Synechococcus elongatus PCC 6301: one gene and its partner. The protein of the gene in region 2 interacts with the protein of the main gene of each other region in a pairwise test. Links are inferred from orthologs where the notes say so. Each region holds a gene or a part of one and is shown on either strand. Other genes may lie near its edges.

Region 1 (15,665 bases), 370 kb from region 2 along the record:
GAAGCTCAACGGGTGGCCAAGACCCTGCAAGCCCGCGGTAGTGCGGCGGTGCTGGCTGAGAATGCCAAAGCGGCTGCAGAAGTGAGCGATCGCCTCAGTCAAGTCTGGCGATCAGCAGGCCCCGAAGCGGCGGAACTCTTCTTGATTCAACAGATTGAAATGGTGCTGCGAGAAGCGGCGCAAATTCCCGGACGGCTGCACCTCCACAAGGTTCGGGTCGTCGATGGCGGCGATGGCCAAGCCCTAGCCCGCTTGATTAATGCCTATCCAGAAATTGTCCAGCAGTTCCTACAGAGGGTGGACTCCACCTTGGGGCTGGATGTGATCGGAACCCTGAGCCGTCGTCCTGGAGGTGAAGTCTAATGTTTGAAACGATTTTTGCGCTGCTGATTGTTCTAGGCGCTGGCGCCGGGGCTGGCAGCTTAGTCCTGCGCAATCTCTACTACATCTGCCAACCCAGTGAAATTTTGATCTTTGCTGGCAGTAGTCGCCGCAGTAGTGATGGCCGCCGAGTTGGCTATCGCTTGGTCAAGGGCGGCAGCAGCCTGCGGGTACCTCTGCTGGAAAAAGCGCTCCGCATGGATCTGACCAACATGATCATTGAGTTGCGCGTTTCCAATGCCTTCTCCAAGGGCGGCATTCCCCTGACTGTTGAAGGCGTTGCCAATATCAAGATTGCTGGGGAAGAACCGACCATCCACAACGCGATCGAGCGGCTGCTTGGCAAAAACCGTAAGGAAATCGAGCAAATTGCCAAGGAGACCCTCGAAGGCAACTTGCGTGGTGTTTTAGCCAGCCTCACGCCGGAGCAGATCAACGAGGACAAAATTGCCTTTGCCAAAAGTCTGCTGGAAGAGGCGGAGGATGACCTTGAGCAGCTGGGTCTAGTCCTCGATACGCTGCAAGTCCAGAACATTTCCGATGAGGTCGGTTATCTCTCGGCTAGTGGACGCAAGCAGCGGGCTGATCTGCAGCGAGATGCCCGAATTGCTGAAGCCGATGCCCAGGCTGCCTCTGCGATCCAAACGGCCGAAAATGACAAGATCACGGCCCTGCGTCGGATCGATCGCGATGTAGCGATCGCCCAAGCCGAGGCCGAGCGCCGGATTCAGGATGCGTTGACGCGGCGCGAAGCGGTGGTGGCCGAAGCTGAAGCGGACATTGCTACCGAAGTCGCTCGTAGCCAAGCAGAACTCCCTGTGCAGCAGGAGCGGATCAAACAGGTGCAGCAGCAACTTCAAGCCGATGTGATCGCCCCAGCTGAGGCAGCTTGTAAACGGGCGATCGCGGAAGCGCGGGGGGCCGCCGCCCGTATCGTCGAAGATGGAAAAGCTCAAGCGGAAGGGACCCAACGGCTGGCGGAGGCTTGGCAGACCGCTGGTGCTAATGCCCGCGACATCTTCCTGCTCCAGAAGCTCGAGTCCCTGCTCGTCACGCTTTCAGGCACCGTGCCAGATATCGACGTGGAGTCGATCACTGTGATTGGCGAAGGGGAAGGCAGCGCTACCCAAATCGCTAGCTTGCTGGAGAAGCTGAAACAAACCACGGGCATTGATCTGGCGAAATCCCTACCGGGTCAATCCGACTCGCCCGCTGCGAAGTCCTAAGAGATAGCGATGTGACCGCGATCGCTTGTCAAGAATCCCAGTGATCCCGAACCATAGGAAGGCAAGCTCAATGCTTGCCTCGTCTTGAGGACTATCTAGATGTCTGTGGAACGCACATTTATTGCCATCAAGCCCGATGGCGTTCAGCGGGGTTTGGTCGGTACGATCATCGGCCGCTTTGAGCAAAAAGGCTTCAAACTGGTGGGCCTAAAGCAGCTGAAGCCCAGTCGCGAGCTGGCCGAACAGCACTATGCTGTCCACCGCGAGCGCCCCTTCTTCAATGGCCTCGTCGAGTTCATCACCTCTGGGCCGATCGTGGCGATCGTCTTGGAAGGCGAAGGCGTTGTGGCGGCTGCTCGCAAGTTGATCGGCGCTACCAATCCGCTGACGGCAGAACCGGGCACCATCCGTGGTGATTTTGGTGTCAATATTGGCCGCAACATCATCCATGGCTCGGATGCAATCGAAACAGCACAACAGGAAATTGCTCTCTGGTTTAGCCCAGCAGAGCTAAGTGATTGGACCCCCACGATTCAACCCTGGCTGTACGAATAAGGTCTGCATTCCTTCAGAGAGACATTGCCATGCCCGTGCTGCGATCGCCCTTCCAAGCTGCCTTGCCCCGCTGTTTCGGGCTGGCAGCCCTGGCGTTGGGGCTGGCGACCGCTTGCCAAGAAAGCAGCGCTCCGCCGGCTGCCGGATCCCAGCCCTTGGGCTTGGCGATCGCTCAAACCGGCAATGCCTCTCTGTTTGGTCAGGAACAGTTGGCGGGTCTTCAGATTGCCAAAGCAGTCTTTGAACGACCTGCTACTGGTGTTCCGATTGACTTTCGCTTGCAGGACAGTGGCAGTGATGAAGCCAGTGCAATCAATGCCTTCCAGACGTTGATCAACGTCAATGAAGTGGTCGCGATCATTGGTCCGACCCTGTCGCAGCAAGCCTTTGGAGCCGATCCAATCGCTGAACGCGCCGGTGTGCCTGTCCTAGCCGCCTCGAATACCGCCAAGGGAATTCCAGAACTCGGCCAATTTATCGTCCGCCTCTCGGCTCCGGCCGCCGTCGTTGCGCCCCAAGCGATCGCGGCAGCCCGCAAGCTCAATCCTCAAGCGCAACGGGTGGTGGTTGTCTACGCCCAAGATGATGCTTACTCGCGCTCGGAGACAGAAGTTTTTCAAAAAGCGGTCAAAGACGCTGGCTTGAATCTGACGCTGGTGCAGCGCTACCAAGTCAGTGACAGCGACTTTCAAGGCTTGATCAGTCAAGCACTCCAGCAGAAGCCCGATATCATCGTGCTCTCGTCGCTAGCAGCCGATGGTGGCAACCTCGTGCGGCAACTGCGAGAGCTAGGCTATGGCGGTCTGATCGTCGGCGGCAACGGCTTCAATACGCCGAATGTGTTCCCCGTCTGCCAGCAGCGCTGCGACGGTATCATCGTCGCCCAAACCTACAGTCCCAACTTCGATAGCCCCGTCAACAAGGACTTTCGCCAGCGATACGAGGCCCAGTTTGGTAAACAGCCCTCGCAGTTTAGTGCCCAGATTTTTTCAGCAGTACAGGTGATTGCAGAATCACTGAACCGCGTCAACCAAAAGCAACCGGTGGTAGACCTTCCCCTACCGGAGCGCCGTAAAGCTTTGCTGCAAGCGATGCTGACGGGCACCTATGACACGCCGTTAGGGCGTCTCTCGTTTACACCTGGCGGTGAAGTCAACCAAGAGCAGTTCTACGTGGCGCGGATTCGCATGAAGCCCGACGGTCAAGGCGACTTTGAGTTGTTGCCCTAATGGATTGGTTGCAACCGCTGATCAATGGTCTGGCCATCGGGGGCGTCTATGCCCTGTTTGCCTTGGGGTATACCTTGGTCTTTTCGATCCTGGGGGTCATTAACTTTGCCCATGGTGCCGTTTTTACCCTCGGTGCCTACCTGACTTACGCTCTAGTGGGTGGGCGTTTCAGCTTCAACGGGTTGCTCGCCAATGCCGCGCTGCCCTTCAGTTTGCCGTTCGCCTTGGCTCTGCTGCTCGGCAGTTTGCTGGCCGGCGGTGCCAGCCTCTTGATTGAGCAAGTGGCCTTTCGTCCCCTGCGCCGCCGCCAAGCGGATCCCCTCCTAACCCTGATCTCCAGCCTTGGCGTGGCGGTGTTTATCGTCAATTTGATTCAAATCTTGGTGGGAGCCGAGATTTACACCTTCCCAAGCAACATCTACGGCGACCTACCCAGTGCCATCAACTTAGGCAGCAGCGATCGCCCGATCCAGATCCGCACGGTGCAAATCATCCTGTTTGTCGTGGCGATCGCGATGTTCAGTCTGCTGACTTGGCTGATCAACGGCACCCGCGTTGGCCATGCCCTGAAAGCTGTTGCCGAAGATGCCACCACCGCTAGCCTGCTGGGCATCGATCCCGATCGCTACATCCGGCTGACCTTCTTCCTGAGTGGCGTCCTTGGTGGTTTGGCGGGCACCTTGGTCGGTACCAGTGTCAGTATCACCGGCCCCTATTTCGGGATTGCCTACGGGCTGAAAGGCCTGAGTGTGATGGTCTTAGGTGGACTCGGCAATATTCCCGGCACGATTGCGGGCGGCTTGTTGTTGGGTCTGGCGGAAGCTTGGGTGCCGCCACAATGGTCGGGCTATCGCGATGCCGTTGCCTTTGCGCTGCTATTTGCCATGCTCTTGATCCGTCCCCAGGGCTTGTTTAGTCGTGCTCGGACAGAGAAGGTGTAGAGCATGGGCAATGTGGTCGCCACCTACGGGTTTCTGTTGGTTTCGATGCTGCTGGGCGCGACGCTGGGTCTGTCAGTCTATCTGCCGCTGATGGCAGGACAACTATCCTTGGCATCGCCCGCTTTCTATGCTCTGGGCGGCTATCTGGCGGCCATCCTCTCGACGAAAGGTCTGACTGCCAGCCCTGAATACAGTGTTGGGGCTTTGCTGCTAGAGATGGGTCTTGCAGCGATCGCGGCGGCGGTTCTCGCCTTTCTGGTCGGCTATCCGGTGCTGCGGCTGCGCGGCATTTATCTGGCAATCGCCACGATCGCGCTCGTGGAAATTGTGCGGGTTGTCGCACTGAATCTCTCGATCACGGGCGGTGCCGTCGGCATTTTTGGGATTCCCCAGCCCTTTAGCTCGGCGGTTGGCTACCTCTGGATTGCCTTGCCGCTGCTGCTGATCGCAGTTGCTGCCTGCTGGCGCCTGCAACAGGTGCGGACTGGCCTAGTGCTGGCCGCAATCCGTGAAGATGAACTCGCAGCCAGTGCGATCGCGGTCAACACAACCCGCTACAAGGTGCTGGCCTTTGTGCTGGGGGCGGTTCTGGCCAGCCTTGTCGGAGCGGTTAGCGCCCACTTCCTCAATACCTGGAACCCGCGCCAAGGCACCTTTGATGCCAGCATCACCTTTCTGGCCTTTGTGCTGATCGGCGGATCGCGCAGTGCCTTTGGCCCTGTGTTGGGCGGGATGGTGCTGACTGCCTTGCCAGAACTATTGCGGGCGATCGGTTCGGTGCCGGGCTTGTGGCCGGGACTGAGTCGCCTCTTGCAGGACGGTCGCCTGTTGATTTTTGGGCTGCTGCTGGTCTTGGGCAGCATCTATTTCCCGCAGGGATTGATCAAGCCCCGCGCCAGCCAGCCACGCCGACGGAGGACCTCATGAGCCTCCTGCAGCTCGAGCAAGTGACGCGCCGCTTTGGTGGCCTTGTTGCGGTCAATCAAGTCTCCTTCAAGGTCGAAGTGGGTGAGATCTTTGGACTGATTGGCCCCAATGGTGCGGGCAAGACAACGCTCTTCAACTTGATCACCGGCTTACAACCGTTAAGCGGCGGTGAGATTTGCTTTCAGGGCGATCGTCTCGATCGCCAGCGACCGGATCAGATCGCGCAGCGGGGCATTGCCCGAACATTTCAGAACCTGAGGCTGTTCAATCAGCTATCAGTGTTCGAGAACGTGCTGGTGGCGCGTCATCGGCAAGCTCGTACTTCTCTGTGGGATGAGCTGATCGGGTCGAGCCGAGCGACCCGTCAAAGTCGAGGCGATCGCCGCCGTGTGCAGGAATTGCTGGAGTTGCTCGAGCTGAGCGATCAAGCGGATCAGCCCGCTGCCAGTTTGGCCTATGGCGATCGCCGCCGTTTGGAAATTGCCCGTGCGCTAGCGCTAGAGCCGCAACTCTTGCTGTTGGATGAGCCTGCAGCTGGACTCAACCCTCGGGAAAAACAGGATTTAAGCGATCGCATTCGGGCGATTCGGGAGCAATTCCAGCTGACGGTGGTTTTGATTGAGCACCATGTGCCGCTGGTGATGGGTCTGTGCGATCGCATTGCGGTATTGGATTTTGGGCAATTGATTGCCCTTGGCGATCCGGCCACGGTTCGCCAGGATCCGGCTGTGATTGAGGCATACCTAGGCGATGAGTGAGCCCCTGCTGCAACTGAGTCAGATCGCAGTGAACTATGGGGCTGTGGTCGCCCTGACTGACTTGACGCTCGAGATTTTTCCGGGCGAGATCGTGGCGCTAATCGGGGCGAATGGCGCCGGCAAAAGCACGACCCTACGGGCAATTTCTCGCCTTGTGCCGCTTCAACAAGGCCGGATCTACTACGACCAGCAGGATCTGGGTTTGATCCCAGCGCCGCAACTGGTGGGACGAGGACTAGCGCATTGTCCTGAGGGTCGCCGTGTCTTGGCTCGTCAGAGTGTGCGGATCAATCTGGAACTTGGAGCTTACTGTCGGCGCGATCGCATTGGAATTCAAACGGATCTAGAGCTGCAATTCGATCGCTTTCCGCGCCTGCGGGAACGACAGAATCAACCGGCTGGTACCCTCAGTGGCGGCGAGCAACAGATGCTGGCGATCGCCCGAGCGTTGATGAGTCGTCCTCGCTTGCTGCTGTTAGATGAACCGAGCTTGGGCCTAGCTCCTCAGATCGTCCAAGAGATTTTTAGCGTCATCCGCAGCTTGCGTGAGCAAGGTATGACGATTCTCTTGGTTGAGCAGAATGCTACTTTGGCGCTCCAGACTGCCGATCGCGGCTACGTTCTGGAGGCAGGACAACTGCTCTTCTCAGGGCCAGCAGCGGATCTGCTGATTGATCCCCGCGTCAAGCAAGCCTATCTGGGCTAGGAGCAGCCGGCGCTCCAACGAGTTGGCTGTATTGCATTTAGCAAGAAAATCAGGACTTTTGTGTCTAAGCTGCCTAGTCTCCAACCCGTGGTCACCACCGGCAAGTTTTACCCGCCGCGATCGCGATCCAGCCGATCAGTCGCACCCGAAATCTTGTTGCGGGGGGCTGGGGGAGTCGAGTCCCCCAGTGCGTGGGTGTGGGGGTGCGCAATCACCCCCACGGACAGAGGCTGTTGAATCCAAACCAACCAACTCAAAAATCGTCCTAACCTTCCTGCAGAATGCTATGGGCACCAACAAACGCCGCATTGACCGGCACTAGGATGCCTTAGCCGACTGCTGTTTGCTGAAGACTCGTTATGGCGGCAGAGCAAGACTGATGAGGAATTGCGACGGGCTGGGACTCTAAATATCCAAGGCTGCCATGCTGAGCTGAGGGCCGTAGGTTTCGATGAATTCGCGGCGGGGCTGAACGCGATCGCCCATCAAAATTGTGAAAATGCGATCGGCTTCAGCGGCGTCTTCAATTTCCACACGCTTCATCGTGCGGGTCTCGGGATCCATGGTTGTCTCCCAGAGCTGCTGAGGCATCATTTCGCCCAAGCCTTTAAAGCGCTGAATCGTATAGTTGGCGTTTTCAGGGAACGTCGCAATCCGTTCCTGCAGTTCGCGTTCGTTGTAGCAATAGTAGTGATTACGTCCCCGCTCCAACTTGTACAGCGGCGGGCAGGCAATGTAGATGTAGCCCTGCTCCAGCAGCGATCGCTGATAGCGATAGAAGAAGGTGAGCAAGAGGGTACGGATGTGCGCACCATCGACGTCCGCGTCAGTCATGATCACAATACGGTGGTAGCGCAGTTGGGAAGCATCAAATTCCTCCCCTTTAATTCCGAGGCCCAGCGCTGTAATCAGGGCTTGGATCTCAGTGTTTTTGTAGATTTTGGCATCGTCCGTTTTCTCGATGTTGAGGATTTTGCCGCGCAGAGGCAGGATGGCTTGGAAGCGGCGATCGCGCCCCTGTTTAGCACTGCCACCTGCCGAATCCCCTTCCACGATGAAGATTTCAGATTCACCGGGATCGCGACTGGAACAGTCTGCTAATTTACCGGGCAATGTCGAAGATTCCAGCACTGATTTGCGACGCACCAATTCCCGTGCCCGTCGCGCTGCCTCAGCCGCATTAAAGGCTTGAATCGCTTTTTCGAGGATCAAATCGGCAACGCTGGGATGGAATTCCAGATATTCCGTCAACGTTTCGCCCACGAGCGTATCGACGATGCCGCGAACTTCGGTATTGCCGAGCTTTGTTTTGGTTTGCCCTTCAAATTCCGGATCCGGAACTTTGACCGAAACGATCGCTGTTAACCCTTCGCGAATATTCTCGCCCGACAGGTTATTGTCGGCATCCTTGCGTTTATTCCGTTTGCGGGCGATCGTGTTCATCGTCCGCGTCAGAACAGTTTTGAGCCCCTCAATATGGGTGCCGCCGTCAATCGTGCGGATGTTGTTGGCAAAGCCCAGAATGTTGTCGCTGTAGGCGTCAACGCACCATTGCAATGCAGCTTCAACTTGGACGCCATCTTTTTCGGATTGCACAAAGATAATCTCTGAGTGCAGCGCCTGTTTATCGGTATTCATGTAGGCGACGTATTCGCGAATACCGCCTTCAAAGTAATAGGTTTCTTGATGGGGCTCGTGATTCTTGGTGAGCTGCAGCCGCTCATCGGTAAAGTCGATGCGGACGCCCGCATTCAGATAGGCTAGCTCCTTCAATCGGCTTGCTAGGGTGCCGTAATCGAACTCGGTTGTTTCAGAAAAGATCGTGGCGTCTGGTTTGAAACGAACTTGTGTCCCGCGGCGATCGTCGGCATCCGGGGCAACTTGCAACTCCCCGATCGGGTTGCCCTGTTCAAAGCGCTGTTGGTGGGTTTTGCCTTCCCGCCACACGGTGACTTCGACATATTCTGAGAGGGCGTTGACGACAGACACACCGACGCCGTGCAGACCCCCCGACACCTTATAACCGCCACCGCCAAACTTGCCGCCCGCGTGCAGAATCGTCAGCACGGTTTCGAGAGCAGACTTCCCGGTTTGGGGGTGAATATCTGTGGGAATGCCGCGACCGTTATCGGTGACTTGGCAGGAGCCGTCTTCGAGCAGACGAACATCAATGGTATTGCAGTAGCCCGCCAAGGCTTCGTCGACGGCGTTGTCCACCACCTCGTACACTAGGTGATGCAAGCCCTTGGGCCCGGTGCTCCCGATGTACATCCCGGGACGCTTACGAACCGGCTCGAGTCCTTCGAGAACCTGAATCTGACTCGCGCCATACTCGTTGGCCATGAATGCCGCGCCCCTGTTCCTGAAAAACCGGCCTTGCTGAGCTTTTAAGCCCAAAAAGTATCAAAATACTAGCACAAAAGCCTTAAAGCCGCTTCTGGATGGCTCTCAAGGCGCGATCGCAGTGGAGATGGAATCGCGTTTGAAACCAGGTTTGATTGTCCTCTGTGGGCCAACGGCGGCAGGAAAATCGAGTTTGGCGATCGCGATCGCCCAGCGTTTGGGCAGCCCAATTTTGAGTGCTGATTCGCGGCTGGTTTATCGCGACTTTAATATTGGCACCGCCAAGCCCACCCCTGCCGAGCAGCAGCAGGTGCCCCACTATTTAATGGATCTCTGTGATCCCCGCCAAGTTTTTACCGTTGGGGATTATCAAGATTGTGCAGTGCCACTGATTCAGCAACTCCAGGAAAAAGGAATGCTGCCCTTGTTGGTAGGGGGTACAGGTCTCTACATCAAAGCGATCGTCAACGGTTTACGCTTTCCCCGCATTGCACCGCAGCCTAAGCTGCGATCGCAACTTCAAGCGTTAGGTCAGCCACTCTGTCATGCCCTATTACAGCGGGTTGATCCGGTGGCTGGCGACCGAATTCATGTCAATGATCGCGTTCGGACCTTGCGAGCCTTAGAAGTCTTCTATGTCAGTGGCGATCGCCTGACGGATCTGCAGCAGGAGCAACCGCCGAGCTATCCAATTCTGCAGATTGGCTTGGATAGCGATCGCTTAGAAGCCAGGATTCAGCAGCGCACCCAGCAGATGTTAACGTCGGGCTTCGTTGAGGAAGTGCAAGGATTGTGCGATCGCTACGGTAGCGATCTGCCGCTGCTCAATACCCTGGGCTATCGCCAGGTTTGTGCTTTTCTACAGGGAAGTTTGAGTCGGTCAGAGTTGCCAGAGCAAATCGTCCTGCAGACGCGCCAGTATGCCAAACAGCAGCGCACTTGGTTCCGGGCCGATTCATCGATTCAGTGGATTGATGCCGAAGCCGGCAATCGCCTGGAGCGGGCGCTAGACCTGATTGAGCGCTTCCGAAAGAGTGAGGGCGTTTGAGCTAAGCTTCAGTCCCTACATCAAGCTCGGGGTCGAAGAGTGCTGAGAGCATAAGCACAAGCTTCGAGAAACGTGGCAAGGGGGAAACAGCTGCTCAGCGACCGTATTTGTAGCCAGCCGCGAGAGCCTCCTCGAAGCACGACTTCAGGCTAGGACTCTCATCCAAGAGCTGTCCAACCACCAAGTGTGGATTTGCGATTGTAATCCGCTCATTGCGACTGCGACGATCGGACTGATATTGCCATTTCAGATGGTGCAGGCCGAGCTGCTGGAAAGCAGACCCTAAAGCGCAGTACTCGCTTGTGCCCCAGTCTTCGATCTCCACAATCACAGTGGCCCAAGCTACCTGCTCGTAGCGGCACAGCCGCAACAGTTAGGCTGCAGAGCAAGCTGAACTGCGAAGATCTTGATCGCAGCAATTGAGAGGCAGGGGATTTTGCAGTGCCAAGAACCTACGGCTGGCGGGGTTTGAGTCGTGAGGGCTTGCTTGGTGCTGGCTGAGAAGCTGGCGTCTGCAGCTCTGAGACTTTGCAGTCCTTCTTCAGGAATAAGTCAGTCAAATGTTCGCGGCGGGCGGTCGCCGTCCCTAGTTCACCGCCAAGCTTCATCAACTCTCCTTGGCTGGTCTCGAGTTCAGCTATTTGGGCTTCCAAAGCACTGAATTCGGCGGCTTGGGCTGCAGAGCTGGCAAGGCTGCCGACAGTACTAGTAATCAGGCCCGCACCTGGAATCAAACCTGCGAGGCCACTAAGCGTACTGATGGCGCTGGATGCCCCCCCAATACCACCAGCAGAGGAAGTCATGGCGCGGCTCGTGCGACTGACTTTGTCCATCAGAGCTTCGTACTGGGTTTGGCGATCGCGGATCGTTGTTTCCAGATCCTGCACTTCGGTGTAGAGCTGGGCACAGGTCAGCTCGCCATCGCCGAGTTTTTTGACTGGGCCGGTGGGAAATACCCCTTCGGAATCGAGCAGAGGGTCAAAAGTTTGAGCAAAGGCAGCACCGATACTCGAACTCAAGAGCATGGGGACGAGCAAAAGCTGACTCAGGAGCCAACGCATAGTGGTGTCTCTCGGAAAGGTTAGGACTGCTGGAGACTGGGGCGATCGCTGCCTTCGCAGTGAACCCCAAGTTATGCAGCGGATTGCAGTTGATCGAGTCGCAACCAGACATTGGGCGTTGGGCGCGAGAAGCGAACAAGGGCATAGTCGCCTTTGATATCCAAGATCTCGCCGTTGGTTTCGAGCACATAGCTGGGAATGCGACCGTCACTGGCCAACAGTTCGACGCTGCCTTGAAGTTGCTCGGCGATCGCACGAACCAAAGATCCTTTCTTGAGGGCTGCAGCCATGGGGCTTATCCGAGGAGCAATACGCCCCTCATTGTAGGCAGAGTTGGCGATCGCAACAGTTCAGGGACCTGATCAGAGATTGATGAAAATCATAAATTTAGGAATGATGACCTGACAGAACAGCCTTAGTTCTTATTTATTTAATAATCCTGAAGACTGGCAGCAAAGCTTCATTGAGACTTGACCTAGCGCTTTGGTAAACGCCGTGTTTGAACAAGGTTTGTATCCCGTGTAGCTAGTTACGGATCAGGTTGACTAAAGTCCGGCAGAATAGAATTAGATTTAAGAGAAGAGGGCCAGACGGTCTATGGCTCGACGATGGGTCCACAAAAAACGCAACAGCAGCGATCGCGGCTATATCCTAGGCATCGTAATTGTCCTTGCCTTAGTTCTAGGGGTTAGTGTCGCTGCCCTAGCGCTCCGGAGTGCTGGTGAAAAAGCTGGGTCGAGCCAGCGGAATAGTGTTGATCTGAGCCTTTCAGCAGCAGAAATCGGTCAAGACCGCCTCTTTGCTAATCTCAATGGAGTTTTTGGACCTTATGCCTCAGCGGCGTTCCCTGATACAACGACAGGAGTTGCAACGACCGCAACTCGTTCTTGGGCACAACTCAGAACAGTTCTGACTTCGGGAGGGACAGCTAACGCTAATCCCTGCTCAACTCCAACTCCAGACTTTAATATCCTCACGACAGTTGGAACGAGTACTTTAGGAAATAGTGGTCAGCTGAGTTGGCAGTTGGTTAGCTATAAGCCTCAGGCTAACAATACAGCCCGGGTCGTCATGCGGGGTTTCCAAGGTACAAGTAGCTCAAACATACGAACAGAAGTTGAGCGAACCTACGCCACACGTCGAGTAACAGCCTTTAATACTGCTTCTACGTTTCCTGCACTGCTGACGGGCAGTGTGACACTAGGGAACAACGATGTAATTTCTGTCGTAGATCCAAATACAGGACAATCTGTTTGTAACGCTAATGTTTACTGTCTAACTTGTACCGGTATTAATAATTTTGGCCAGAACCCTCAAAGTGTTGTTGATGGTGACTTGGTTTATCGTGCAACAACACCCGACGCCGATGGGAACTCTCTACTAAGTAATGGCATTGACTGGAATCAGAATACTAATTTTCCAGCTCCTAAGGTATGGCCAGGTTATCCAACAATCCCTATTCCTTTTTCTGCAGTAACTAACTTGCAAATTGCAGCTCTTTTTGCGGCACCTTCTTCTACTCTAAATCCTGGGTTCTACAATGACTTAGGGGGTAGGCTAAGCCCAAGTAACCCGCTAGATTTACGGCTGAATCCAGATATCACAGGAAGTATCACTCTTCCGCGCTCAACTGATGTTATTGGAGCAAATGGAGCCTACAACTATTTAGTCCGGGATGTAACAACCAACGGTAATGAGTTTATTCGCGTCAATACGCCTGGCTGCGAAGGTGTAACCCCCGTCCCAACTTCAACCTGTAAGCCAGTTTATCTATATGTCGTGGGTGACGTGAATGCTGATTTCTTGCATACAAACTCGCCCACTGGGACTACAACGGTTAATGAGCCGGAAGACTTTGTGATTTTTGGTCGGCCTGGTGACTACACTGCCTCTGGCATTGATCAGACCATTACTATCAATGGTGGCTCGCGAGTAACCAGTGCTTTAGTGGTCGCTCCCCGCGCACGAGTAGGCGTCAACGGGGGGTCTAACAACCCAGACTTTTACGGTGCTGTCTGGTCAAAGGAATGGAATGGCTCTAGTAGTAATAACGTTGAGATTGTTGTTCCCCTCGACATTGCTGAGAGAGCAAGAGAATTCTACAATTCACCCCGTCCAACGGTCCTTCGCCTGAACTTCCTAGATATTTGGAGAGCAGGGGGTACGTTTAATCCATGAAGAGAATTCATAAACGATCGCGCCGGTCGCAGTTAGGCTTCTCACTGGTCGAGATCCTAGTCGCTGCTATTCTGACTGTCCTCTTAGCTCAAGCAACTGCGGCTGCTTTAAGAATTTCAGTCCAAACTCAAAATCGGGCCAGCACTGAAAACTCTTTTGAAAATGCCATTGTTGCTGATTTAGAGCAAGTTAGAGCTATCAATCGAAATCTTTGCCGTAATCCTAACTTTGATCGCACTGCAACAACTTCTCCTAACAACCTGAGCTATGGTCCTTTTGGTGACTGTGCTGGAACTATCTTTCAGGAAAGATGCCGGGCAACGGGCACCACACCCGGATTTGGTAATCTTCTCCAAGCGCAAGTCCCTAATTTTACGAGCCAGACTGTGATTGTGAATGGACAGACTTGGACTATATCTCGACAAACTCTTGTTCCCGATCGTCCTCTCAACTCAGGAGATGCCGGCTATGCAGAATCGAGTCAGTCAGTATTGAAGGTTAGATATGACTTGACTAGAGGAAGTACAACAATTGCACCGGCTTTTGTCACCGAGTTTGTTCCTGATGCAGTAGGCTCGTGTCAAGGATAAGTTAATTAACCCTAGTATTAAACTTTCTACTAGATTAAAGGTTTGCCCTTTCTAGCATGTCCATAGCATTCGTTTAATTCATTCTTTCATCCTGAAACTCAGTAGTCAGTATGACTCGTAGCCTAGCAACAGGAGAACTATCGAGATGAGTACGCAACGCCTCTTTTGGCGATGGTTTTTACAGCGTCATGGTGAAGCTGGTATCACTCTAGTCGAGGTTCTAGTTGCGGGTATTATTGGCGTGTTGGTTGTTTTGGCGGGCGGTTATGCGTTAGTGACCAACCTCCGAGTCGATCGCGAACTGTCATCAGCCGCAATTCAACGCAATCTTCAAACGAGAGCTTTGGAGTACATCAGTAGTGAAGTCCGTCAAGCCAACTTAATCTACGCGCCGAATAACACACCGAACCTGTGCAGTAGCTATACGAGAGTCTTGGGGCTGCAAACAACGGTGAATGGTAGCAATCGCAATATTGTTTATGCGGTTGGCAATGCCAACAACCCATGGCGGGGCGATCGCGTGCTATATCGCTGTGGCCCGCCAATCGATACCTCCACTGGACGTTACAGCTCAGGTAGCGACGTTGAAGAAGTGATTTTGGATGGCTTGAGCAGCGCTACCCTGGTGGCTAATAGCAATGGATGTGGTGCTGTCCCGACGGCCTACGCTGTTAGCAGCAGCAATACAGCAGGCCTGCGTGCTTTTTTCCGTACTGCCAGTAACGTCGTGAACACTAATTCCGCACAAATTCTGCTGGGGATGCAAATTGATCGAGGTATTCAAGGAAATGCAACGAGTTGTGCAAGCATTGTTGCTTCCAATCGTTCGACCCCTTGATAAATGAGTAATGCTAAGTATTTAGCGATTTTTGATCGCCTAGAGAATCTAGTGAACTGTACTTGTCTACCGCTAGCAGCAAAAATTCACTAAGATTTGGGTATATTCGTCTCTGGTGCTTAGGCTGCAGTGATGGTGAGACCTATCCAACTTGTGCGGGCGTGGTTGATCAGGCGATCGCCTAAGGCACGGTACCGTAAGCCCGGTGGGTACATTTTGGCGACCGTCATTGGTTTGAGCCTTATTTTGGCGGTTGGCATCACCTCAGTCAGCATCCGAGCTGCTGCCGAGCGAGCAGGTAGTTTGCAGACAACGACGATAAATCTTTCTCAATCCGCAGCCGAAATTGGGATCGAGCGCTTGTATGCCGTTCTCAACAACGGACCTTATCAGTCATTAGCAAGCAAAAGATTTGATAGAGATTCAGACACAACTACTTGGACAACAGAGATCAGTAATATCAACTCGGCAGCCAATCAGAACAGTAACAACGTAAGAGGGTGTGGTATTACCCCAGCAGTTACCACCCAGCAGCAGCTAAATGACTTGACAGCCGGGACTACAACAATTGCTTCTACTTCAAACAATATCTGGTGGAGACTGAAGAGCTATTCCCCACCGGATCTAACAACTAATCCAAAAACCCCTGCAACTATCGTGATGCAAGGTGGAACAGGTACTAGCTCTGGTGATACCTCAGGTCGAAGAACCGAAATTGAGAAAAAGTTTTTCCCTGAGAATGGAACCCCCATTCTTCGCAATGCACTAGGAAATGCTGCACTCTTTGCCGGGTCAATTGACCTTGGCAACAATGATGTCCTCTCCAGTGATGCTACTCAGGGCTGCGCCAACGTCTATTGCCGGGATTGCCAAACTGGGCAAGG
Region 2 (15,920 bases):
CACCACTGGCTAACCCTAGAAACAAGAGGTGTGGATCACCGACCCAAACCGAAGAGCGATCGCGCCAAACCCCTATGCTGGAGCGGGTTTTGAGCATTCCGGCCCAATCAAATGCCTGTGCTAGAATCGGCCTACCGGCACGCAGGCAGGGAAGCTATGTTTGAACGCTTTACCGAGAAAGCCATTAAGGTCATCATGCTGGCTCAGGAGGAAGCGCGTCGCCTGGGTCATAACTTCGTCGGCACCGAGCAAATTTTGCTAGGCCTCATCGGTGAAGGCACCGGCGTTGCCGCCAAAGTTTTGAAATCGATGGGTGTCAACCTTAAGGATGCTCGCATCGAGGTTGAAAAAATCATTGGCCGTGGCTCGGGTTTTGTCGCCGCTGAGATTCCGTTTACTCCTCGCGCCAAGCGAGTCCTGGAACTCTCACTGGAAGAAGCGCGGCAACTGGGCCACAACTACATCGGCACTGAGCACCTCTTGCTTGGACTGATTCGGGAAGGTGAAGGCGTTGCGGCCCGTGTTCTCGAAAACTTGGGCGTTGATCTTTCAAAAGTACGGACCCAAGTCATCCGCATGCTCGGCGAGACGGCTGAAGTCTCAACGGGTGGCGGTCAAGGTCGCACCAAAACGCCAACCTTGGATGAATTTGGCTCCAATCTGACCCAGCAGGCTGCCGACGGCAAGCTGGATCCGGTGGTGGGTCGCCAAAAAGAAATTGAGCGGGTGATCCAAATTCTCGGCCGCCGCACCAAGAATAACCCTGTGCTGATTGGGGAACCGGGCGTCGGTAAAACTGCGATCGCGGAAGGCTTGGCCCAGCGCATTGCCACCGGCGATATTCCCGACATTCTGGAAGACAAGCGCGTTGTCACCCTTGATATTGGTCTGCTGGTTGCGGGCACCAAGTATCGCGGTGAGTTCGAAGAACGCCTCAAGAAAATCATGGACGAGATCCGCTCGGCGGGGGACGTCATCTTGGTGATTGACGAGGTTCACACCCTGATTGGTGCCGGCGCCGCTGAAGGTGCGATTGATGCGGCCAACATCCTCAAGCCAGCTTTGGCACGGGGTGAGCTGCAGTGCATCGGTGCAACCACACTGGATGAATACCGCAAGCACATCGAGCGCGATGCCGCCCTAGAACGCCGCTTCCAGCCGGTGATGGTCGGTGAGCCCAGCGTCGATGACACGATCGAAATCCTGCGCGGTCTGCGTGAGCGCTACGAGCAGCACCACAAGCTAAAAATTGCCGATGAAGCGTTGGAAGCAGCTGCCAAGCTGGCCGATCGCTACATCAGCGATCGCTTCCTACCCGACAAGGCGATCGACTTAATCGACGAAGCGGGTTCGCGGGTTCGCCTGATGAACTCGCAACTGCCTCCGGCTGCTAAAGAGTTGGATAAAGAGCTGCGTCAAGTCCTTAAGGACAAAGATGACGCCGTTCGCTCCCAGGACTTTGATAAGGCTGGGGAACTGCGCGATCGCGAAATGGAAATCAAAACCCAAATTCGCTCGATCGCTCAAAGCAAGAAGGCCGACGGTACCAGCAGCACGGATGATTCACCGATCGTCACCGAAGAGGACATCGCTCACATCGTTGCCTCTTGGACGGGCGTGCCGGTCAACAAGCTGACCGAGTCGGAATCGACCAAGCTGCTGAACATGGAGGAAACCCTCCACAGCCGCTTGATTGGTCAGGACGAAGCCGTGAAAGCGGTGTCGCGGGCCATCCGTCGTGCACGTGTCGGCCTGAAAAATCCCAACCGTCCGATCGCCAGCTTCATCTTTAGTGGTCCCACCGGCGTCGGTAAGACTGAGCTGACCAAAGCCTTGGCGGCCTACTTCTTCGGCAGCGAAGAAGCCATGATCCGGCTTGATATGTCGGAGTACATGGAGCGCCACACGGTCAGCAAGCTGATCGGTTCGCCTCCAGGCTACGTTGGCTACAACGAAGGCGGCCAACTAACCGAGGCCGTGCGTCGTCGTCCCTATACTGTCGTCTTGCTGGACGAGATCGAGAAAGCCCATCCCGATGTCCTCAACCTGCTCTTGCAGTTGCTCGAGGACGGTCGTCTGACTGATGCCAAAGGTCGGACCGTGGACTTCAAAAACACCCTGATCATTCTGACTTCGAACATTGGCTCGAAGGTGATTGAGAAAGGCGGCGGCGGTCTCGGGTTTGAATTCTCTGGTGTCGATGAGGCTGAAAACCAGTACAACCGCATTCGCTCCCTAGTGAATGAGGAACTGAAGCAATACTTCCGTCCTGAGTTTCTGAACCGTCTCGACGAAATCATCGTCTTCTGTCAGCTCAACAAGGAAGAAGTCAAAGAAATCGCCGACATCATGTTGCGCGAAGTCTTCGGTCGGATGCTCGAGAAAGGCATCAGCCTCTCAGTTACCGAGAAGTTCAAAGACCGCTTGGTGGAAGAGGGCTACAACCCCAGCTACGGGGCTCGTCCCCTCCGTCGGGCAATCATGCGCCTGCTCGAAGATTCCTTGGCGGAGGAGTTCCTCTCCGGCAAACTGCGGGAAGGTGACACCGCCGTCGTTGACATTGGTGAAGAGGGCAAGGTTCAAGTTCTTGCGCAAGAGAAGCGTGAGCTACTGCCTCAAGCCGTTGACTAAGTCTGTGAAGTTGATCAGTTGTTGATTCACTAAGGTCTATCCAAAGTTCTGGATAGACCTTTTTTCTGTGCGCAATCAGCGATCGCAAAAAACAACCTCTCCAAGCCGAGAGGTTGTTTGAGCTTCAATTGTTAGCAACACTCAGAGAATTGCTTTAGCGACGAACAACTTCACTGGCGATTTGGACAAAGGGATCAAGGCTTGGCCCCGGCAGACGACGACCCGTATTGATCGTTGGCACGCTGAGGTCAGCAGCAAAGGTGACGTTAGGAATTTCTTTGGCTGGCGTCTCCTCTGCCACAGGTTCGGGGGCAGGAGTAGCAGCGGGTTCAGGCGTCGCTACTCCTGCTGCTGCAGTCGGTGTTTCTACAGCTGCTGCAACCGGAGTAACGGCGGTTTCCACAGCAGCAGTTTCGGTGCTGGCAGCACTTGAATCAATTTCAAGAAAGAATTTTTCTTTTTTGCCGAATAGTTTGTCGAGGACCATAGAACTTTCTGCTCCTGTCAATTGATCACTGCCACGCAGCCTGATTATCGAACCCGCGATCGCGTCGCTTCAAGACTCTTATCAGTTTCGTTACATCTGTTTACATCTAGACTAAAGAGCTATCAAGGGAGTTAAACACCTAAGCGCCAGTGGAATCCCCAACTAGGGCAAAGTCTTGAGCGCCAAAAATTGCCTCCGGGTGCCGATAGAACTTAAATTCCAGCAAGTTGTGGAAGGGATCTTCAAGGAAAAAAGTCCGGTGTTCTAACAAGCTGTCAGGGAAGCGCAACCGTGCCGGTTGATAAAAGCTGAGATTCTGCTGCTGGGCGCGATCGAGCAAGGCATCCCAATCCACTTCATCAGTAAAAACCAGCCCAAAGTGACGCGGATAAATGCCATTCTGTGGCGTCAGGGGCGATCGGCTCAGGTGAGCGACAATTTGGTGGCCTGCTAGATCCAAAATGAGCGAGGTCGGCGACCCTCGTCCGGCACGACAGCCCAAACCCTGCACATAAAATTGCTTAGTCAGGGCAAGATCACTGACCGGAAATGCCAAGTGAAAAAGAGCGGCAGCCATCATCGGTTGCTGTCAAAGTTTTGCCCTTCATCCTAGCGATCGCCCCTAACCATGACACTGCTTGAGACGGAACTCGACTGGCTGACTGCGATCGCAATCAACGGAGTATTACTGGCCTTCGGGCTGCGATCGCGGGCAAAATTACTGACCCGTGAAGGTTACCTCCATGCGGCATTTCTGGGCGTATTGATTTGGGGCAGCTTGCAGGCAGCGGGCTACATTTTGGTCCTGCTCTACCTAGGGATTGGCTCACTCTTGACCCGCTGGGGCAAAGCTCGCAAAGAGGCGGCCGGCATTGCGGAAGCAAGGGAAGGTAAGCGTGGCCCTGAAAATGTCTGGGGCTCTGCGTTGATCGGCACAGCAGCCGCACTTGCAGCTTGGTACTGGCAGGATTGGCCAGCGATCGCCGACTTAGCAAAACTCGCTTTCGTCGCTAGCTTCGCCACCAAGTTGGCGGATACAGCAGGGAGTGAAGTCGGCAAAGCCTTCGGCAAACGCACATTTTTGATCACAACCCTACGACCAGTGCCAGCTGGAACCGAAGGCGCAGTCAGCTTAGAAGGAACTGTTGCAGGTTTGGTTGCAGCCCTAGTGATGGCTAGTTTTGGCTGGCTGTTTGGCCTGATCTCTACCACTGCGATTGCAATTTGTGTCCTCGCCGCCTTGATTGGCACCACGGCTGAAAGCTGGATTGGTGCGACCTTCCAAACCCGTTGGCAGTGGCTTAGTAATGAACTGGTCAACGTCATCAATACGCTGATTGGTGCGATCGCAGCCATGCTGCTGGACCTGCTGATTTAGCGACAGAAACGCTCAACGCAACGGAGAAACAGCTCAACGCCCAGTGCTAGTGCCGTCTCGTCGAAGTTAAAGCGGGGATGGTGATGCGGAAAATTCAAGCCGCGATCGAGGTTGGCGCTGCCCAAAAAGAAGTAGCAACCGGGCCACCTTTTGCAGGAAGTAGGACATGTCCTCTGCGCCCATCGTTTGGCAGTCGGGCACCACACCAAGAGGCGGTTCTAGGACTTCTTCCGCCACGCTACGAACTAGAACGGCGATCGCTGAATCATTGATCACTGCTGGATAGAGCTTGCGATAGTTCAGCTCGTAGGTGGCACCGTGACTATTGTAAACACCCGCCACGATCTGCTCAATTCGCTCCTGCAAAAAGCCCTGATAGCGATCGTCGAAGTAGCGAACAGTGCCTTTCAGTTGGGCGCGATCGGCGATGACGTTATAGGTCGTGCCTGCATGGAGTGAGCCGATCGTCACCACCGCTGAGTGGAGTGGGTCAACATTACGAGACACAATGCTCTGCAACAGCGTCACGATCTGCGAAGCCACCAACACGGCATCAATACAATTTTGGGGAATGGCGGCATGGCCACCGCGCCCTTGAATCGTCAGATCAAACAACTCCACTGCTGCCATCAGTGGGCCACTGCGTACGCCGACTTTCCCGAGTGGCAAGTAATTCCAGAGATGGAGACCAATGATCGCATCTACAGCCGGATTCTCCAGAACCCCTTCGGCAATCATTGGCGCGGCACCGCCGGGACCTTCTTCTGCTGGCTGAAAAATGATTTTGACGCGACCAGCAAAGTCGGAATTGGCCTGCAGACAAGCTGCTGTTCCTAGCGCGATCGCCACGTGGCCGTCGTGACCACAGGCATGCATCCGCCCATCAATTTCCGAGCGATAGGGAATCTCATTTGCTTCCAGAATTGGCAGCGCATCCATATCGGCTCGAATCGCCAGCGTCGGTCCCGATCGCTGCCCTGCAATTTCTGCAACGATGCCCGTGCCAGCAACTCCAGCTTGAAAGGAAACGCCCAGTTCCGTCAGTCGAGCAGCAATAAATGCTGCGGTCTCTTGCTCTTGAAACCCCAGCTCTGGCCGGCGATGCAATTGCTGTCGCCAGGCCACAATTTGCGCATGGCGATCGCGCACTGCGGGGCGAACCGTTTCCGGTAACTCCTGACTAAGCAGCAGCATGATGGTGAGCAGGCAAGGGCTTTGCCCCACGCTAGCACGGCAATCCCAAGGCTTTTCGAGTGTCTGACAGTGCGATCGGGGTTGGGTATGCTGCAGATAATCCCGGATGGCTAATTGGCATGAGCGAGACTCAGGAGCGCTTACAACGATTGCGAGCTCAAGCGGCAAGTCTCGTTTTTTATGCCGGGATTTTAGAGTCTGCGACTGGACGTGCTTTTTTAGAACTGCTTGACGCACTGAGTCACCAACAACCACTCGCTGCAGTCACGGCCTACAGCACTTGGCTAGGTCACCTCTTGGCTAGCCGACAAAGTTGGCCACAGTGGCTAATGCACCACATTCGCAGCGATGACAATCCGTTTAGCCGACAGGCGCAATTTGCGATCGCCAGCAGCTTACCTGAGGTCTGGCAGCAAAGTGCCTGCCAAGATCTGCAAACGTTGCAGCAACTAGCCAGTGCTCCCCCCAGACTGTTAGCTCCGATGGTGCAGGCACTCGCAGATCTGCCCACCCCCCCGCCACATTGGCTAGAAGAAACCCGCGATCGCGAAGCGCAATGGGCGGAAACTGAAGACTGGGCCATGCTGTTGCCAGACTTGATCCAGCATTATCAGCAGCGGGGGGTCGGGTTCTTCAATCGCTATTGGGCCTTGCGCTGGCAGCAAGGACAACTGCACGGCATTGAGCATCCCGATCCAATCCCCTTATCCGATTTAGCGGGCTACGAGCTCCAAAAAGAGACGCTCAAACGTAATACGGAATTTTTGCTGGCAGGGCTGCCCGCCCAAAATGTCTTGCTTTACGGCAGCTGTGGTGCTGGGAAATCCTCAATGGTCAAAGCTCTGATTAATGCCTATGGCGATCGTGGCCTCCGACTGATTGAAGTGGGTAAAGCCGATCTCAGGGAGCTGCCTCAAATTTTGGATCAGCTGCGGGAATCTGCTCTCAGTTTTATTGTTTTTGTCGATGACCTGTCCTTTGAAGAAGATGACGAAACCTTCAAAGCACTCAAGGTTGTCCTAGAAGGCGGCTTAACAGCACGGCCACCTAATGTCGTAGTTTATGCCACCTCCAACCGTCGCCATCTGGTACGGGAATATTTTGATGAGCGCCCCAACCCAACAGAAGCCAATGAGGTTCACGCCTGGGATTCGGTACAAGAGAAACTCTCCTTCAGCGATCGCTTTGGCTTGACGCTCACGTTTGAGCCCGCTGATCAAGACACTTACTTGGCGATTGTTCGCCATTTAGCTAGCGAAGTCGGCTTGACAATGCCGCTCGAAACGCTGGAATTTCGCGCCCGTCAATGGGCAACTCGCCACAATGGGCGATCGGGCCGTACCGCTCGGCAGTTCATGGACTGGCTGATTGCCGAACAGAGCCTGCCCAACCCTCTCTGAGGGGCTGGCAATACTCTGCTCTGATGTACAAAAAAGGGGCCGTAAAGCCCCTGAATCCATCGAAATCAGTAGATTAGTTAGGTTCGTCGCTCGCGATCGCATCCTCACTAGTCTCATCCAGCTCTTCCTCGCCGGGTGGCACGAGGGCAACTGCTGCGAGTACGTCATCGGCATCCAAGCGTTGAACACGAACGCCTGTGGCAGCGCGGGATTGCTGCGGAATCGCATCGCTGGCTTGGCGAATGATCACGCTGCGTTGACTGATCATCACCAGTTCGTCACCACTTTCGACAATCCGTAATGAAACCAGCTCATCTTGCTTGCTGCGGAATTTAATCGCCCGCAAACCCAGACCTGCTCGTTTCTGCAGGCGGAACTGATGCACAGGCACCCGTTTCCCTAACCCTTGCGCTGTCACCACCAGCACCCAAGGTCCGGGACTTGCAACAACTTCTACGGCATCATCCGCTTCATCCTCATCGCCTGTTTCGGTCATGTTGGCCGTCAGAGAAGCAGGCAACACATCCATCGAGATCAAGGTGTCGCCCGACCGCAAGGACATTGCCCGTACACCGCGCGTGGCCCGCCCCAAGGGTCGCAGATCATCATGGCTGGCGCGGAAGTGGATGGTCATCCCCTTGCGGGAACCAATCAGAATGCTGTCTTCCGGTTTCGCCAGTCGCACCCAGCGCAGTTGGTCACCTTCGGACAGGGCGATCGCAATCAGACCGTTGGAACGAATGTTGGCAAAAGCGGAGAGCGCCGTTTTCTTGATGTAGCCGCCCTGAGTCAGCATCACCAGATATTCATCGTCACTGAAGGCGCTGACCGGCACGATCGAAGTGATTCGTTCTTCGCGGGGAATCGGCAGCAATTGCACGATCGGCACACCCCGCGCATTGCGAGAGGCCGCCGGAATCCGGTAGGCCGGCAGATTGTAGACCACCCCGCGATCGCTGAAGAAGAGGATGTTGTCGTGGTCACAGCAAGTCAAGAAATGCTCGACACTATCGTCATCCTTCGTCTTCGCCCCTGCTTTACCCCGTGTTCCGCGACTTTGCGCCGTGAACTCGTTGACCGGCATCCGCTTGATATAGCCCTGCTGAGTCAACAGCAGGATCGACTTCTCGTTGGCAATCAGGTCGATCGTTTCTAGTTCACCGTCTGCTTCCAGCAAGGTGGTGCGGCGCGGCTCTTGGAAGCGCTGCTGCAACTGCTCCAGCTCGGTTTCGATGATTTCCAGCACCCGCTCGCGGCGGGCCAAGATATCGCGATAGTCTTCGATGCGGCGCTGCAGATCCTGGTGTTCCTGCTCGATCTTCTCGGCTTCCAGCGCCGTTAGTCGCCGCAACTGCATCTGCAGAATGGCGTCGGACTGGACTTCCGATAGACCGTAAACGTCGATCAGTTCCTGTTTGGCTCGTGGGGCATCCGCCGATCGCCGAATCAGTTCGATGATCGCATCGAGATTCCCCAGCGCAATCAGCAACCCTTGCAGCAGGTGGTCGCGCTCTTCAGCCTTACGAAGTTCGTAGCGCGTCCGTCGTTCGATCGTCTCGATCCGGAAATCAAGGAAGACTTCTAGCGATCGCTTCAGGGTCAGTAGGACCGGCTCGCCATCCACCAACGCCAGCATGTTGGCGCTGAAGTTACTTTGCAGTGGTGTCTGTTTGTAGAGGTTGTTGAGCACCACCTGCGGGTAGGCGTCGCGCTTCAGTTCAATGACAATGCGCATGCCATCGCGATCGCTTTCGTCGCGAATGTCGGAAATACCCTCCAAGCGCTTCTCGTTGACCATCTCAGCAATGCGCTCAATCAGCGCTGCCTTGTTGGTCTGGTAAGGCAACTCCGTAATGATGATCGCGTCGCGCACCGGACGTCCTGGGGCTTCGATCGTGTCGATCGTCGCCACACCCCGCATCGTGATCGAGCCTTTGCCAGTCAGGTAGGCATCACGAATGCCCGCCGAACCCAAGACTTGGCCGCCAGTAGGGAAGTCTGGCCCCGGGATGTGGCGCATCAGCTCGCGATCGCTGATCTCGGGGTTGTGGATCAGCGCAATCACGCCGGCGATCAGTTCCGTTGGATTATGGGGCGGAATGTTGGTCGCCATGCCGACCGCAATGCCGGAGGAACCGTTCAGCAGCAGTTGCGGCAGCCGCGCCGGCAGAACTGTTGGTTCCTGTTGCGAGCCGTCAAAGTTATCGCTGAAATCGACAGTTTCGGCTTCGATATCCTGAAGCAAACCATCAGTTGTCAGCGGCTTCAGGCGCGACTCGGTGTACCGCATCGCCGCCGGCGGATCGTTGTCGATCGATCCGAAGTTGCCGTGGCCATCGATCAAGGGCGATCGCATCGAGAAGTCTTGGGCCATGCGAACCAAGGCGTCATAGACCGCCGTGTCGCCGTGGGGGTGATACTTACCGAGCACTTCCCCGACCACCCGTGCACATTTTCGGAAGGGGCGATCGGGCGTCAGGCCCAGCTCATACATCGCGTAAAGAATGCGCCGGTGCACCGGCTTGAGGCCATCCCGAGCATCGGGCAGCGCGCGCCCGACAATCACGCTCATCGCGTACTCGAGATAGGAGCGCGACATTTCGTTGCGCAGGTCAGTCTGGATGATGCGCTCCTGGGCACTCATGGGCGGATAGTCTCCAGTACTGAAGTCGGGAAAAGCGGCGAAAAAAGCGGCCTAAACTGCCGCAAAATCAAGCTATTGCAAGGCTTCTTCGCAATCTCATTCTATCATGCGACCCCTCTTTTCTAAGGCGATCGCTGAGCGGTAACCCCCTCCGGGTGCGCTTCGGTTTCCCGCCCCCCCATTGCCGATCTGCCAGGGAATGATCGAAGTGTTCTCCAGTGGAGACCTCATGATGTTGCGATTGCTGCACTGGCGATCTGCCGTCCCCGATCCAGCCCTTGCTTGGACTCCGATTGTGATGGGCACAGCGCTGCAGATGGAGGAAACCCCGACCACCCTGCGGCTCAGCTTGCCGCTCAATCAGTGGGATCCCAAAACTATTCGGGTTCAAATTGAGGACAACTGCCTGCGCCTGCAAGGCTACAACCAGCTCTGCAGCCCCTACGGCTCGCGCTGGCAAGTGGCACAACAATTGTTGACTTTGCCCTGTCCAGTGCGCGCAGACCAGTACCTGACTGCAGTGGAGAGCGATCGCTTGGTGCTGACCTTGATCAAAGTGCAGCCGCAAGCCTCCCTAGCCGCACAACCCTTCCAGATCTGGGAACTCTGGAAACAGGCCTGGCAACGAGGCCGGCACCGTTTGGGTCAGCAACTCAGACAGTGGAGCGATCGCCTACTCACGCCCTGAATCAATGACTTTCAGCCCTTGAGGACTTTGAATCATGACTCTCACCCTTCAAGACCGCATCACCGAAGCTCGCAGCGAAGCGCACCAAACCTGCGCCACCTTCGGCAAAGATGATCCGCAATGCCGCGTCGCTTGGGACATCCTCGAAGAACTGCAAGCTGAAGCAGCCCACCACCCCGAAAAAACGCTGCGGGAGAAAGCCTATCGCAACTACTGCGATGAATTCCCCAATGCCGACGAATGCCGGATGTACGACGTTTAGGCTCGCACTGAAACCGCAATGATCGCGGCTAAGTGTTGGGCAGTAGCGCCTCCACCCAAACCCGCCGATACAGAGGCGTACTATTGCGGCTAGAGTACCGCGGCTCAACCGATGCCAAGGTCTCTAGCTGTTTTTGTGCTTGGCTTCGGGAGCAATCCAGCAGTTGTGCAGCCAGCGGCAGCGGTAGCCATTCCTGCCCGAGTCGCTCCAGGATTACCTGATCCTCACTGTCTTGGATTTGCTGCAAGAGCAGAGCCAAGAGTTGCCAGCAGGCTTCAACATCAGCGGCCGCCCGATGGCTTTGCCCCACCGGAAAACCAAAGTGCTGAACCAATTGGGGCAGACTCCGCGACGGTAGGTCAGCTAAGAGTTGGCGTGACATTTGCACGGTGCAAAGTTGTTCTGTAGGCGATCGCTCGAAGTCCAAGCCCAGCTGCTGATATTCCGCTGTCAGGAAGCGGTAGTCAAAGGGCAGATTGTGCGCCACCAAGATTCCGGTCTGAAGCCGTGGTAGCAAGGGGGGCAGCACAGATTCTGGCGGATCAGCGGTCGCAATCAAATCCGTTGTGATGCCGGTGAACTGGGCGATCGCCTCGGGGATCGGGATGCCCGGATTGAGTAGTTCCGCCTGTTGAAACTGGATGCCTTCAGCAAGGGTCGCTTGCAGAATCCCCAGCTCAATTACCCGCGCCTGCGGCGGCTTAAACCCCGTCGTCTCGACATCCACGACCGTGAAAGTCGCCGCAGCAAGGCTGCGGTAGTAAGTCAGCCAATCGTGACTTCGCCAATGACTGCGCATCGGCTAGCGTCCACTGGGCGGTGGTAGTTGGCAGAACGGTCCAAATTGACCGTTGGGCAGGGTGGCTTCGCAGAGTTGCGCCTGTCGCAGATCGGGGCCGATCGCATCCAACAGATAGGCTTCGCGGAAATTTGCGCCCGCCAGTTGAGCGCCCGTCAGCTGAGCCCGCGTCAGAATCGCTCGGCTGAGATTCGCACCCCGCAGATCAGCACCATTCAGATTGGCGCCTGTGAGATCCGCGCCAGCGAGACTACTGCCCTGCAGATTGGCATTGCTCAAGTCGGTGAATGAGAGGTCGGCCTGCGCCAGCATAGCCCCAGCTAACTGGGCATTGGGCAGGCGACGAAACCGCAGATCGACAGCGTAAAAATTACAGCCCGAACACTGGTTGGTTGCAATCAAGGCCTGAATCGCCTCTGGCCCGCGTAGGGGTGAGGCGATCGCCATTGCCAAAAACCACAGTCCAGTCATGGTTAGAGGATCTGCGCCAGAAACTGCTTGGCCCGATCGCTCTGGGGTGCTGTGAAGAAGCGATCGGGCGGGGCTTCCTCGACAATTTGCCCATCGGCCATTAGGACGACGCGATCAGCAACTTCGCGGGCAAAGCCGACTTCATGGGTCGCCACCAGCATCGTCATGCCTTCGCTGGCGAGATCCCGCATCACGTCCAGGACTTCGCGCACCATCTCTGGATCGAGGGCAGACGTGGGTTCGTCAAATAGGAGGATGCGCGGCTGCATTGCCAAGGCCCGTGCGATCGCGACCCGCTGTTGTTGGCCGCCGGATAGCTGCCCCGGATATTTATCGGCCTGCTCAGCAATGCGCACCCGTTCCAAGAGTTGGCGGGCAGTCGCTTCCGCTTGAGCGACGGGCCAACGGCGCACTTGCACCGGCGCCAGCATCAAGTTCTGGAGCACCGTCAAATGGGGGAAGAGGTTGAACTGCTGAAACACCATGCCGACCTCTTGGCGGATGGTGGCAATGTCACGGCGATCGTGGCTGAGACGATGTCCCTCAATCCAAATCTCGCCACGCTGGTGCGACTCAAGGGCATTGAGGGTGCGCAAAAAGGTCGATTTACCAGACCCTGATGGCCCCATCATCACAACCACCTCGCCCCGCTGAACCGTGAGGCTAACGCCGCACAGAGCTTGAAATTGGTTGCCGTACCATTTTTCGACCCCCTCGGCATAAATCATGGTCTCTGGGGCTGAAGCGATCGCAGTCACAGGTTCGGGTTGCCGTCCTAAGGGAGTCATTCGATCGAATTACCGGGGCTAGCGCTGGGGGGTTAGCCGTTGTTCCAAGCGGCGGCTGAGTTGGGCGAGGCCATAGCAGCACAGCCAGTAAAGCACACCCAAGAACAGATAGACCTCGGCATAGCGACCGAGATAGGCCGGATTGGCCAAAATTGAGCGACTGATGCCCAGCAATTCCAGGAGGCCGACAATCGACAGCAAGGTGGTGTCTTGCAACAGGTTGAGGAAGAGGCCCACGATCGCGGGAATCGAGATCCGCAGGGCTTGGGGCAGAACGATAAATCGATAGGTCTGAAACAGATCTAGACCCAAGGCCGCAGCCGCTTCAAACTGACCTTGGGGAATCGCTTGCAAGCCTCCCCGCACGGTTTCAGCTAAGTAGGCAGACAGGAAAATCGTCAGCCCCACGATCGCCCGCAGAATGCGATCGATCCGCCATTCAGAATCCAACATCAGTGGCACCATTACCTGCCCGAAGAAAAGGATGGTGACTAGCGGCAGGCCTCGGAACAGCTCAATATAAGTGACTGAGAGCCAGCGAATGGCGGGTAGCGAACTCTGACGCCCCAAGGCCAGCAAGATGCCCAGCGGCAATGAGCAGACCATGCTGATCAAAGCGGTCGCTAAGGTCAGCAGCAAACCGCTCCAGTCATTACTTGAGACTGGTCGCAGACCGAGTCCCCCTTGGAGCAGCCAAAGTCCTACCAGGAAGAGAACTCCCCAGAGCGTCGGCAGAAAGCGCAACCAAGCTTGTCCCCGACAGCGTTGAGCCAGCCAACTGGCCGCTGGCACAGTGGCTGCGATCGCAGCTAATCCCAGCTTGTGCGGGAACCAAGGCAAAGGAATCCCGGCGATCGCGGCAGCCAGACCGGCCCAGCCCCAGAGCGATCGCCGTTGCCAACGATGAGAGCCCGTCGCCAGACAGCCCCAGGTCAATCCTAAGGTCGGACTGAGTAGCCCCAGCCAAAGCCAAAGGCGCCACTGTTCTGCGGCGGGATAGCGACCTACAAAAAAGAGCGTCCAGTTATCGACCAGTACCGTCCATCGGGCTTCTGTCGTGATCCAAAGCCCTAGCCGCCCCACAACCGTGACAATAATCACCACCAAGAGGAGCGTGATGGCACTGTTCAGCCAGGAGCTAAACAGGTTTTGTCGGAGCCAGGCGATCGGGGTTTGTTGAGGCGTGATCCCCTGGGGCGATCGCATCATCTCAGCGCACTCCCCAGCGTTGGAGACGCTGTTGCAGCCCATTCATGCCTGCCGAGATCACAGCGTTGATCGCGAGATAGGTCAGCATCAGAATCAAGAACACTTCCACCGGTCGCCCAGTTTGATTGAGGGTGGTCTGCGCCGTGGCATAGAGATCGGGATAGCCGACTGCGATCGCCAAGCTCGAGTTTTTAGCAAAACCTACGTACTGACTATTGAGCGAGGGCACAATCACCCGCAGGGCCTGGGGCACCACGATCTGCCAAAGCGTTTGGCTACGGGTCAAGCCCAGAGCGGCGGCCGCTTCCCATTGACCAGCCGGCACCGAGAGAATACCGCCACGAATGATTTCCGTAATAAAAGCGCCGGTATAGGCGACCAGCCCTAGCAGCAGCGCGGTGAACTCCAGCGAGAGCCGTAGACCCCCGCGAATTTGGCCTGGTTGCAGTTGCTGCGGCCAGCTTAGTTGGGTCAGCAGCATCAGCACGGTAACCACCGCGATCGCGCCGTAAAGCCAGCGCCAATCCCGAGGCGATCGCTGCCGTTGGGCGAGCCAGCTGACGAACAAGACCAGGGCGATCGCCAGAATCACAACCAGCCAGCCCGGCGTCTGCGGCCAAGGAAGATAGATGCCCTGTTTGCTGAGATAGAGACTGCCCAGCCAATGCCAAGGCTGCTGGGCGGCCGGCAAACTGAGCAGAATCGGGAAGTACCAGACAATCAACTGCAGCAGCAAAGGCGTGTTGCGCACCACCGCCACATAACCCCGGCTGAGTTGGCGCAGCAACCAGTTTTCGGAAAAGGCCGCAACTCCAGCGAGCGTCCCTATCACGGTTGTCAGGATCAGCCCGATCGCAATCACACGCAGACTATTGACTAAGCCAACGACCAGAGCACGGGCGTAACTATCTGCTGTTCGATAGGCGATCGCCGATTCCCCGATATTGAAGCCTGCCGACTGATCGAGCCAGTCAAAGCTAAGGCTCAAGCCCCGCTGCGATAAGTTGTAGACCAGGTTATCAACCAGCCAGATTGCACCTAGGCCCACAACCAGCAGCACGAGTAACTGCCAGACCCAGCGCCAGAGACGTTCATCTCGCCAGAACGGTCCTTGTAATTTCAGACGAAAGGGCATAGCCAATTAGCGGAACGGCGGCGAGTAGAGCAAACCACCATTCTTATAGAGCTGGTTGAGGCCCCGATTCAATTTCAGCGGCGACTGCTGCCCAACGTTACGCTCATAAATTTCGCCGTAGTTCCCCACCGCTTTGATGGCGCGATAGGCAAAGTCATTGCTCAGCCCCAGCTGTTGCCCGAGTTCACCCTCGAGCCCAAGGAAGCGGCGAATCTCAGGGTTCTTCGAGGTTTTGAACTGATCGATGTTGGCTTGGGTGATACCAAACTCCTCCGCCTGAATCGTGGCATTGACCACCCATTTGACAACGTCAAACCAAGGCGAGTCATTGTTGAGGGTGGCTGGGCTCAGCGGCTCTTTGGAGATCACTGCATCCAGCAATTGGTGCTGATCGGCATCGGACAAGGTCGTCCGACGGGCGGCCAGCTGAGAGCGATCGGAGGTTACCCCCTCACAACGGCCTTGGGCATAGGCAGCGTAGTTGGCATCGGAGTTCGGAAATTTAATCTCCTGATATTGGACACCCAGCTCGCGCATCGTGTCCGCCAGATTGAGTTCCGATGTGGTGCCCGTCTCCACGCAGATTGACTTGCCCTGAAAATCCTGCAGCGATTGGATGCCACTATTGCGCCGCACCATCAACCCTTGGCCGTCATAGAAAGTGGTTGGCGCAAACTCAAGGTTGTTGCCGCCCTTGGCATCGCGACTCAGGGTCCAAGTGGTGTTGCGCGAGAGCAAATCGACTTCACCACTTGCTAAGGCTGGAAACCGTTCAACAGAATCGAGACTGCGGTATTCGATCGCCTTGGGATCATTGAACAGTGCTGCGGCGAT

The links.
Region 1: the proteins of gyrA (region 2) and gyrB interact in binary tests that used the Escherichia coli proteins (3 or more experiments, as listed by UniProt). The link is inferred for Synechococcus elongatus PCC 6301 from one-to-one orthologs.

The regions. Positions count from the first base shown.
Region 1 is NC_006576.1:1,736,707-1,752,371, forward strand. The notes cover bases 6,598-9,519. They hold gyrB (DNA topoisomerase (ATP-hydrolyzing) subunit B), read right to left. Parts: upstream 9,067-9,519; coding sequence 7,129-9,066; downstream 6,598-7,128. Other genes in these bases: SYC_RS08610 (ABC transporter ATP-binding protein), read left to right, coding at 6,598-6,723; miaA (tRNA (adenosine(37)-N6)-dimethylallyltransferase MiaA), read left to right, coding at 9,194-9,519. Also shown: SYC_RS08575 (flotillin family protein), read left to right, coding at 1-363; SYC_RS08580 (flotillin family protein), read left to right, coding at 363-1,607; ndk (nucleoside-diphosphate kinase), read left to right, coding at 1,707-2,162; SYC_RS08590 (ABC transporter substrate-binding protein), read left to right, coding at 2,192-3,391; SYC_RS08595 (branched-chain amino acid ABC transporter permease), read left to right, coding at 3,391-4,332; SYC_RS08600 (branched-chain amino acid ABC transporter permease), read left to right, coding at 4,336-5,259; SYC_RS08605 (ABC transporter ATP-binding protein), read left to right, coding at 5,256-6,017; more of SYC_RS08610, read left to right, coding at 6,022-6,597; more of miaA, read left to right, coding at 9,520-10,114; SYC_RS08625 (DUF29 family protein), read right to left, coding at 10,209-10,484; SYC_RS08630 (hypothetical protein), read right to left, coding at 10,567-11,175; SYC_RS08635 (NAD(P)H-quinone oxidoreductase subunit O), read right to left, coding at 11,247-11,465; SYC_RS13605 (hypothetical protein), read left to right, coding at 11,773-13,353; SYC_RS13835 (type IV pilus modification PilV family protein), read left to right, coding at 13,350-13,943; SYC_RS08640 (PilW family protein), read left to right, coding at 14,089-14,781; SYC_RS08645 (hypothetical protein), read left to right, coding at 14,998-15,665. UniProt on the Escherichia coli protein: DNA gyrase negatively supercoils closed circular double-stranded DNA in an ATP-dependent manner to maintain chromosomes in an underwound state.
Region 2 is NC_006576.1:1,362,292-1,378,211, forward strand. What follows is about bases 6,950-10,126. They hold gyrA (DNA gyrase subunit A), read right to left. Parts: upstream 9,735-10,126; coding sequence 7,164-9,734; downstream 6,950-7,163. Other genes in these bases: SYC_RS06655 (ATP-binding protein), read left to right, coding at 6,950-7,090; SYC_RS06665 (Hsp20/alpha crystallin family protein), read left to right, coding at 9,964-10,126. Also shown: rimI (ribosomal protein S18-alanine N-acetyltransferase), read left to right, coding at 1-13; SYC_RS06630 (ATP-dependent Clp protease ATP-binding subunit), read left to right, coding at 157-2,631; SYC_RS06635 (hypothetical protein), read right to left, coding at 2,786-3,118; SYC_RS06640 (VOC family protein), read right to left, coding at 3,258-3,698; SYC_RS06645 (TIGR00297 family protein), read left to right, coding at 3,747-4,496; more of SYC_RS06655, read left to right, coding at 5,810-6,949; more of SYC_RS06665, read left to right, coding at 10,127-10,422; SYC_RS06670 (Calvin cycle protein CP12), read left to right, coding at 10,457-10,684; SYC_RS06675 (3'-5' exonuclease), read right to left, coding at 10,713-11,483; SYC_RS06680 (pentapeptide repeat-containing protein), read right to left, coding at 11,487-11,954; SYC_RS06685 (amino acid ABC transporter ATP-binding protein), read right to left, coding at 11,957-12,742; SYC_RS06690 (amino acid ABC transporter permease), read right to left, coding at 12,761-13,951; SYC_RS06695 (amino acid ABC transporter permease), read right to left, coding at 13,953-15,086; SYC_RS06700 (amino acid ABC transporter substrate-binding protein), read right to left, coding at 15,093-15,920. UniProt on the Escherichia coli protein: A type II topoisomerase that negatively supercoils closed circular double-stranded (ds) DNA in an ATP-dependent manner to maintain chromosomes in an underwound state.